2 regions of the Ensifer fredii genome follow, and region 1 is predicted to be linked to the other one. Evidence: predicted binding sites of a transcription regulator. Region 1 holds the regulator's gene; the other holds the start of a gene.
What was found. Region 1 encodes PhoB, which activates phosphate uptake and scavenging genes when phosphate is short. Its sites were predicted from a motif close to TGTCATNNANCTGTCAT; they were not measured.
Positions count from the first base shown of each region.

Region 2: a site for PhoB is predicted at 2,765-2,781, ahead of NXT3_RS12420 (BtaA family protein). Genes of this name have one in related genera too.

Region 1 is NZ_CP024307.1:508,196-512,821, reverse strand. It holds gene NXT3_RS02475 (aspartate aminotransferase family protein) at 1-887, opposite strand, end outside; gene NXT3_RS02470 (GcrA family cell cycle regulator) at 1,302-1,820, shown strand; gene phoB (phosphate regulon transcriptional regulator PhoB) at 1,904-2,587, opposite strand; gene phoU (phosphate signaling complex protein PhoU) at 2,633-3,346, opposite strand; gene pstB (phosphate ABC transporter ATP-binding protein PstB) at 3,393-4,208, opposite strand; gene pstA (phosphate ABC transporter permease PstA) at 4,222-4,626, opposite strand, start outside.
Region 2 is NZ_CP024307.1:2,516,921-2,521,546, forward strand. It holds gene NXT3_RS12405 (LysE family translocator) at 1-66, shown strand, start outside; gene NXT3_RS12410 (lytic transglycosylase domain-containing protein) at 182-1,201, shown strand; gene NXT3_RS12415 (serine hydrolase domain-containing protein) at 1,253-2,617, opposite strand; gene NXT3_RS12420 (BtaA family protein) at 2,827-4,077, shown strand; gene NXT3_RS12425 (class I SAM-dependent methyltransferase) at 4,074-4,626, shown strand, end outside.

The DNA of each region.
Region 1 (4,626 bases):
CCATCGGCCAGGACGACATCGAGCACCGCATTGCCGACCGCCATCGCCAGCGGATTGCCGCCGTAGGTGGAGCCGTGGGTGCCGGCCACCATGCCGGCCGCCGCCGCTTCCGTTGCCAGGCAGGCGCCGAGAGGGAAGCCGCCGCCGATGCCCTTGGCGACGGCCATGATGTCCGGCTTGATGCCCGACCATTCATGCGCGAAGAGCTTGCCTGTGCGGCCGACGCCGCACTGGACCTCGTCGAGGATCAACAGCAGCCCGAACTCGTCGCAGAGCGCGCGCAGTTCCTGCATGAATTCTTTCGAAGCGAGGCGAATGCCGCCCTCGCCCTGGATCGGCTCGACCAGGATTGCAGCGGTCTCGTCGTTGATCGCGGTCTTGACGGCGGCGATGTCGCCGAACGGCACCTGATAGAAGCCCGGAGCCTTCGGCCCGAACCCTTCGATGTATTTCTGCTGGCCGCCGGCGGCAATCGTCGCGATGGTGCGGCCGTGGAAGGCGCCTTCGAAGGTGATGATGTGGAACCGCTCCGGATGGCCCTTGGCGAAATGGTAGCGGCGCGCCGTCTTGATCGCACATTCGAGCGCTTCCGCACCGGAATTGGTGAAGAACACTCGATCGGCGAAGGTGACCGCCGTCAGCCGCTGCGCCAGGCTCTCCTGGCCGGGAACATCGTAGAGATTGGACACATGCCAGAGCTTCTCCGCCTGCGCTTTCAGCGCTTCGACGAGATGAGGATGGGCATGGCCGAGCGAATTAACCGCGACGCCGGCTGCAAAGTCGAGATAGCGGGTGCCGTCTTCGGCAATCAGCCAGACGCCCTCGCCTCGCTCGAAACGCAACGGCGCACGCAGATAGGTGTCGTAGAGCGGCGGTGTTGCGGCCATGATCAGCATCTCCTTCGTCATCGGCATCGCTGTCGGACGTATCGGCCCGACAAAAATCAAAAATGCCGCCTTTCGGCGGCGCAGGCACTATTCCCATATCGCGGCGCAATGTCAACAAAACCAAGGCTTGCAACAGTCGCGCCGGCCCGGATTCCGCACCGCGAAAAAATCCCGATGCGGGGCTTGCAAAAATGCAACTATCCGACAGCAAGTTGGGGAAAACTGCGAAATCGATTCGGCGCGATTCCGGCGACTCTTGCCACGGAGTCACCCGGCCGGTAGGTTAATATTCAATTACTAGACGCATGCGGCGGACCTAGTCACCAAAATAGTTATCGCGTTGTAACTCCGGGGCTTTTCCGGAGAACGGTGATGGATTCTGCCATCCCAACGCCGAGAACGGGGAGTGCAGACATGAACTGGACGGACGAGCGGGTTGAGAAGCTGAAGAAGCTATGGTCCGAGGGCCTAAGCGCGAGCCAGATCGCGGCGCAGCTGGGAGGCGTCAGCCGTAACGCGGTGATCGGCAAGGTTCATCGGTTGAGCCTGCCAGGCCGCGCCAAGGCCGGCGGAGCGACAGCGGCGGCTCGTCCCAAGCGGACGACCTCGGCGCCCCGCGCCCCGAACTACGCGGCACGCGCCGTGACCCGGACGGTTACCCGCGCTGCCGGCACGGCCGTGCTCAAGGAAGAGGTCGCCGTCGATCTGGTGGCGGAGCAGGATCTCGCACTCGACACCAACATTGTCGTGCCGATGTCGCGCCGGCTGGAACTCACCCAGCTGACCGAGCGGACCTGCAAATGGCCGATCGGCGACCCGCTCAAGGAAGAATTCCACTTCTGCGGCAACGACTCGCCGGAATCCTCCCCCTATTGCAGCTACCACGCTCGCCTCGCCTACCAGCCCTCGGCCGAGCGGCGCCGCGCGCGCTGATCGGTCGGAGCAATAACAAGGACGCATGAAGGGGCCCGTCGGGCCCCTTATCACTTTGGAACGCCGGAAAAGCAGCGCAAGCGTCAGCTTTCCAACGAATAGCCGGCGCCGCGCACCGTCCTGATCACATCGGGCATATTGGAGAAATTCAGAGCCTTGCGCAGCCGGCCGACATGGACGTCGACCGTTCGCTCGTCGACATAGATGTCGTGCCCCCAGACGCCGTCGAGCAGCTGCGAGCGGGAGAAGACGCGGCCTGGCGAGGCCATCAGGAACTCCAGGAGCCGGAACTCCGTCGGGCCGAGCCTCACTTCGCGGGTGCGACGATGCACGCGATGGGTTTCGCGGTCGAGCTCTATGTCGCCGCAGCGAAGCACCGTCGACAGCACTTCAGGCTTCGCCCGCCGGAGCATCGCCTTGACCCGCGCCATCAGCTCCGGCGTCGAGAACGGCTTGACGACGTAGTCGTCGGCACCGGTCGCAAGGCCTCGCACCCGCTCGCTTTCCTCGCCGCGCGCCGTCAGCATGATGATCGGCAGCCGCTCGGTCTCCGGGCGCTGTCGGAGACGGCGGCAAAGCTCGATGCCGGAGACGCCGGGCAGCATCCAGTCGAGGATGAGAAGGTCGGGCAAGCGCTCCTGCAGGCGGATCTCCGCTTCGTCGCCGCGAAAGATCGTATCGACCTCGAAGCCCTCAGCCTCGAGATTGTAGCGCAGCAGCACGCTGAGCGCTTCCTCGTCCTCGACAACGGCTATCTTCGGCAACATTCAGTTACGACTCCTTGCCTAGATTCATGATTGGCGGGTGTCCCCTCAGTCGGTGACGGATCCGAGCGTTGACGTCATGTCGTCCTTCGGCCGCTCGCCCTGCGGCTGGGCGCCCGTCGCCATGTAGTAGATGGTTTCGGCGATATTGGTGGCGTGGTCGCCGATACGCTCGATGTTCTTGGCGCAGAAAAGGAGATGCGTGCAGGGGGTGATGTTGCGCGGATCCTCCATCATGTAGGTCAACAGCTCGCGGAACAACGAGGTGTAAATCGCGTCGATCTCCTCGTCGCGTTCGCGGATGCTGTTTGCCTTCTCCGGCGAACGCGAGGCGTAAACGTCGAGGACCTCCTTGAGCTGGATCAGGGCGAGTTCGGCGAGGTGCTCGAGACCGCGCGCCAGCTTGCGCGGAATGCCGGAGCCGGCAACCGCGATGACGCGCTTGGCAGTGTTCTTGCCGAGGTCGCCGACGCGCTCGAGATCGGCGGCGATCCGGATCGACCCCATGATCTCGCGGAGATCCGCGGCCATCGGCTGTCGCTTGGCGATGGTGACGATCGCCTTTTCGCCGATCTGGCGCTCGGCGTCGTCCAAGATTGCATCGTCGGAAATGACCTTCTGGGCGAGCGCCAGATCGGAATTCACCAGAGCCCGGACTGAATCCGCCACCATCTGCTCGGCCTGGCCGCCCATCTCCGAGATCCGGCGCGTCAGATATTTAAGCTCTTCGTCGAAGGCTGTCGTTATGTGGGGGTGAGACATCTACGGTTCCTCGAGGGCGCACTCTTCGCGGTGGGTTTTCGGGCGATCAGCCGAAGCGGCCCATGATGTAATCCTGGGTGCGCTGGTCGTCCGGATTGGTGAACATCTTGTCGGTGTCGTTCTCCTCGACAAGATTGCCGAGGTGGAACATGGCGGTGCGCTGCGAGACGCGGGCCGCCTGCTGCATCGAGTGGGTCACGATGACGATGGTGAAATTGGCGCGCAGCTCGTGAATGAGCTCTTCGACCTTGGCCGTGGCGATCGGGTCGAGGGCCGAGCAGGGCTCGTCCATGAGAATCACTTCCGGGCTGACGGCAACGGCGCGGGCGATGCAGAGGCGCTGTTGCTGGCCGCCGGAAAGACCCGTCCCCGGCTCCTGCAGGCGGTCCTTCACCTCATTCCACAGGCCCGCCTTCTGCAGGCTCGTTTCGACGATCTCATCGAAATCGGCCTTCGTGCGGGCCAGGCCGTGGATGCGCGGCCCGTAGGAAACATTCTCATAGATCGACTTTGGGAACGGATTGGGCTTCTGGAAGACCATGCCGACGCGGGCGCGCAGTTCCACCACGTCGATCGACGGATCGTAGATGTCGTCCTCGTCGAGGGTAATCCGGCCGGTGACCCGGCAATTCTCGATCGTGTCGTTCATGCGGTTGAGCGTCCGCAGGAAGGTCGACTTGCCGCATCCGGAAGGGCCGATGAGCGCCGTCACGGTATTCTCGCGGATATTCAGGTTGACGTCGAAGAGCGCGCGCTTCTCGCCGTAATAGACCGACACATCCTTGCCGATCATCTTCAAGGGCACCGTGTTCATTTTCTGGTCCAGAGCCTTTTCGACTGCAGCTTCCGACATGATGTTCATAGTCCTTACCCCACTACCAGCGACGCTCAAAGCGACGCCGCAACAGAATTGCGCCGAGGTTCATGATGACGAGGAAGATCAGCAGGATGATGATCGCCCCCGAGGTACGCTCGACGAAGGCGCGCTCAGCCTCGTTCGCCCACATGTAGATCTGCACGGGGAGCGCCGTGGACGGTTCGAGCGGCGAGCCCGGATAGTCGACGACGAAGGCGACCATGCCGATCAGGAGCAGCGGCGCCGTCTCGCCGAGGGCGTGCGCCAGGCCGATGATCGTGCCGGTCAGGATGCCGGGCATGGCAAGCGGCAGCACATGGTGGAAGATCGTCTGCATCTTCGAGGCGCCGAGGCCGAGCGCGGCGGAGCGGATCGACGGCGGCACGGCCTTCAGCGCGGCGCGCGTCGCGATGATGATCGTCGG
Region 2 (4,626 bases), 2.0 Mb from region 1:
ACCGGCGGCTCTTTGCTCATCGGCGCCGGGCTACTTTCGCTCAGCCTGAAGCGTGCAACGGCGTGACATTCGCCCCGCGCTTGCCGCAACCGGCGGCATAGGTTAAGGAAGATTCAAGCGCAGCGGTTGGCAGCTGCTGATTTGCAGGGGCTACGGGGCCCAGAAGCACGAAAGTGACCGCATGGCGAAGATCCGTATTTCCCTTCCGAAACAGGCATTTACCGCCATCGCGCTAACATCGGCAATTGCTTCGGGTTGCTCCACGGTCGAGCACACCTCTCTCGAAGAACTGACGGCCGTGCAAACGGTTACCCCCATTGCGAAGCCCGGAACGGAAATGACGGCTTACGCTCTGCCGGCGCCAATCGGCGTGGCGTCGAGCACCTCCGCCGCGCTGAACACGCAGACGGCCTCGGCACCGGCGGACGTGGCACCAGCTCCGCAAGGCGCGATCGCTGCCGCCTCCGCCGCTCAGCCCAGCATGATGCCGGCGACGGATGCGACGCTCGCCTTCGCGGCTCCCCAGGCGGTTGCGGTGCCCACCGCCAAGCCGGGCCAGGCCTTCGACGCGGCGATGGCAACGCCCGCATCGGCCACTCTCCCGGCTGCCGCGGCTACGCCGGCCGTTGAAAAAAGCGCCGAGGCGCCCGCGACGTCCTCTCTCACGATTGCCGCCTCATGGGAGTCGGATTTCGACACCGGGGAGCCGGTCGGCCTTGAAACCCTGGTGGCCAAGCGCATGATCGTTCCGACGGAGCGGCCCAAGACCGGCGTCATCGGCTCGGCGGTCGGCGCGGTTGCGAGCGTCATCCCCGATTCGTTGAAGCTGACGAAAGCCCCGACCAGTTCCAAGCCGGAACTCGACCGACTGATCAAGCATTACGCCGAGCTCAACGGCCTTCCCCTGGAACTCGTGCATCGGGTCGTCAAGCGCGAGAGCAACTACAATCCGCACGCCTACAGCAGGGGCAATTACGGCCTGATGCAGATCCGGTACAATACCGCGCGGGGCCTCGGCTATGAAGGCCCGCCCGAGGGCCTCTTCGACGCGGAAACCAACCTCAAATATGCGACCAAGTATCTGCGTGGTGCCTGGATGGTCGCCGACAACCAGCACGACGGCGCGGTGAAGCTCTATGCCAGCGGCTATTATTACCACGCCAAGCGCAAGGGCATGCTCGACATGCTGGACATGCAGTAACGGGCCGCTTCCGTCCCTCCCAGCCTATGACATTGCTGATCGGCGCCGCGCTCAATCGAGCGCAGCAATCACCGCGGTTTGCAGCTTCCGTACATCATAACCGCCGCCTCCGGGGGTGAGACCAAGCCGAACGACAGCGAGTCGGAGCGACGGAACGAGCATGATCGATTGCCCGTCATGCCCGAGCATCCAGAACGTGTCGGGCGGGAAATTACCCGTTCCGGCGCGCGTGCCGTTCTCGATAAGCCAGATCTGGCCGGCGCCGTAGTCGCCACCGGATGCGGCAGTCGGGATTCGCATGAACTTCACAAATCCCTCGGGCAGCAGGGCTCTGCCCTGCCAACGGCCATCATCCAGCAGAAATTGGGCAAACCGCGCCCAATCCTGCGCCGTGGCGTACATGTATGAGGAGCCGACGAAAGTGCCCTGCGCATCCGTCTCCATGACGGCGCTGGTCATCCCAAGCGGCTCGAACAGCACCCGGCGGGGATAGGCGAGCGCCTGAGCGGGGCTGTCGAAAGTCTGCATCCACAGGCGCGACAGGACGTTCGTCGTTCCGGTCGAATAGTTGAACCGGGCACCCGGTGCCGCTTCGAGCGGCTTCGAAGCGGCGAACCCGGCCATGTCGCTTTCGAGAAAGAGCATCCGCGTGACATCGGTGACGTCGCCGTAATCCTCGTTGAAGGCAAGCCCGCTCTGCATCGCCAGGAGATCGGCAAGCTTGATCCGCGCTCGTTCATCCCCGCTCCATTCCGGCAGAAGGTTGGCCTTCTCCAGATCCATGCGCCCTTCGGCGATACGCATGCCGACCAGGGCCGCGGTGACCGATTTCGTCATCGACCAGCCAAGCAGACGCGTCTCGCGGTCGAAACCCTGGCCATACGCTTCGCCGACGAGATGCCCATCCTTGACGACAAGGACGGCCCGCATGCCTGAACCGGCCAATTCGGGATCTTCTGCCAGTTTCTGGAATGCCGGGTCGATCTCCGCCTTGTTGCCGACGGGCCAGGCAAGGTCCGGGCTCTTTGCAGCCGCGGCAGCCCCAGTGGCGTTATCGAGCGCCGGCGCGGCCAGCGCCTGCATGGTCCCCTCCGCGGTTACCGTGCAGCCAAGTCCCGGGCGATAGACAGCCCGTGCCGGGGCCGCGAAGCCGAAGATCCTTGCCGTCACCGCATGCTGATCGCGGTCGACCGACACGCTGACGAACTTGAGCAACGGATGACCGGGCGCCTGCACGTCTTCGGCGAGCACCGCCTGCGGGTCTCGTCCCGCCAGGAAGACGTTGGAACAGACGATCTTGGCGGCATAGCCGTCCCCGACCTTGAGCAGTTCCGGTGGAAAGAGGGCCAACCAGCCGACGGCCGCCGCGGCGATCGCAATTAACAAGGCACCGGATTTCCGCAATAAACCCTTCATAGCCGCCTCCTGGGCCACAGGAGATCAGGTTTTCAGGGAAAGGAAAAGTGGATTTACCATGATCGGGAACTCTGTTGAAGAACGCCCGTTCCGGCCGCCTTTCGCTCTTAGAGGTCTCGGCGGAGTGCCGCCGGCCTGTGGGAATCCCGTCATCAAAGTGTAGTCGAGTCGCTCTAGAAGCGCCTTAGTTTCAACTGGATGGCAGGCAAATGACAGAACTCGCCCACGATGCCGGCTTTGGCGGAAAGAACGCCAAGCTGAAGAGCGCGCTTCTCCAGCACCGGGCCCTTTCCCTCGCCGGACTGTCGGAACGCGTGTTCGGGCTGCTCTTCTCCGGCCTGGTCTACCCCCAGATCTGGGAAGATCCGATTGTCGACATGGAAGCAATGCAGATCGAGCCCGGCCACCATATCGTGACTATCGGCTCCGGCGGCTGCAACATGCTGACCTATCTGTCCGCCGGCCCGGCGCACATCGACGTGGTCGACCTCAATCCCCACCATATCGCCTTGAACCGGCTGAAGCTTGCCGCCCTCCGTCACCTGCCGAGTCACAAGGATGTCGTACGGTTCCTGGGCAGTGCCGGCACGCGTTCGAACATCCAGGCCTTCGATCTCTTCATAGCGCCCAAGCTCGATCAAGCCACTCGCACCTACTGGAACGGCCGCGACATGGCGGGTCGCCGCCGCATCGGCGTCTTCGGCCGCAATATCTATCACACCGGCCTTCTCGGCCGCTTCATCGCCGCCAGCCACCTTCTGGCGCGGCTCCACGGCGTCAATCCCGCGGATTTCGTCGAGGCACGCTCCATGCGCGAGCAGCGGCAATTCTTCGACGACAAGCTCGCACCGCTCTTCGACCGGCCGATCATCCGCTGGATCACCGGCCGCAAGAGTTCGCTTTTCGGCCTCGGCATCCCGCCGCAGCAGTTCGACGAACTCGCCAGCCTCAGCCAGGAGAAATCGCTGGCCCAAGTGCTGCGCCATCGTCTCGAAAAGCTGACGTGCCACTTTCCGCTGCGCGAGAACTACTTCGCCTGGCAGGCTTTCGGCCGGCGCTATCCGCTCCCGCACGAGGGCGAGTTGCCGCCCTATCTGCAGACATCCAATTACGAAACTATCCGCAACCACACGGACCGGGTCACGGTCCATCACGAGAGCTTCACCGATTTGCTCGGCCGCAAGCCGGCCTCTTCCGTCGATCGCTATGTGCTCCTCGATGCGCAGGACTGGATGGCCGACCGGCAGCTGAACGACCTCTGGAGCGAAATCACCCGCACCGCCGCGCCGGGCGCCGTGGTGATCTTCCGCACCGCTGCAGAAGCGAGCATCCTGCCGGGACGTCTCTCCGAAGCCCTGCTCGACCAGTGGCACTACGATGCGGAGACTTCGTCGAAGCTCGGTGCCGAGGACCGTTCGGCCATCTATGGTGGCTTCCACATTTACCGGAAGAGAGCATGAGCGGCCCGCCGTCCGTTGGCAACAGCCATGCCCGGCTCATGGACCGGATGTACCGCTACCAGCGCTACATCTATGATTTTACCAGGAAATATTACCTCTTCGCCCGCGACACGCTGATCCGCGAACTGGACGCGCCGCCGGGCGGTTCGGTGCTCGAGATCGGCTGCGGCACCGGGCGTAACCTGGCGATGATCGGCGATCTCTATCCAACGGCACGCCTTTTCGGTCTCGACATCTCCGCCGAGATGCTCGCAACCGCCAAGGCGAAGCTTCGGCGCCACGGACGGCCGGATGCAAACCTGCGCATAGCCGACGCGACGAACTTCACTGCCGCCTCTTTCGGTGAGGCGGGCTTTGACCGAATCGTCATCTCCTATGCGCTGTCGATGATTCCCGACTGGCAGAAGGCGGTCGACGCGGCGATCGACGCCCTCCATCCGGGCGGCTCGCTGCATGTCGCCGATTTCGGCCAGCAGGAGGGATGGCCGGGCGGCTTCCGCCGCCTCCTCCAGGGCTGGCTGAAGCGCTTTCACGTCACGCCACGCGAAT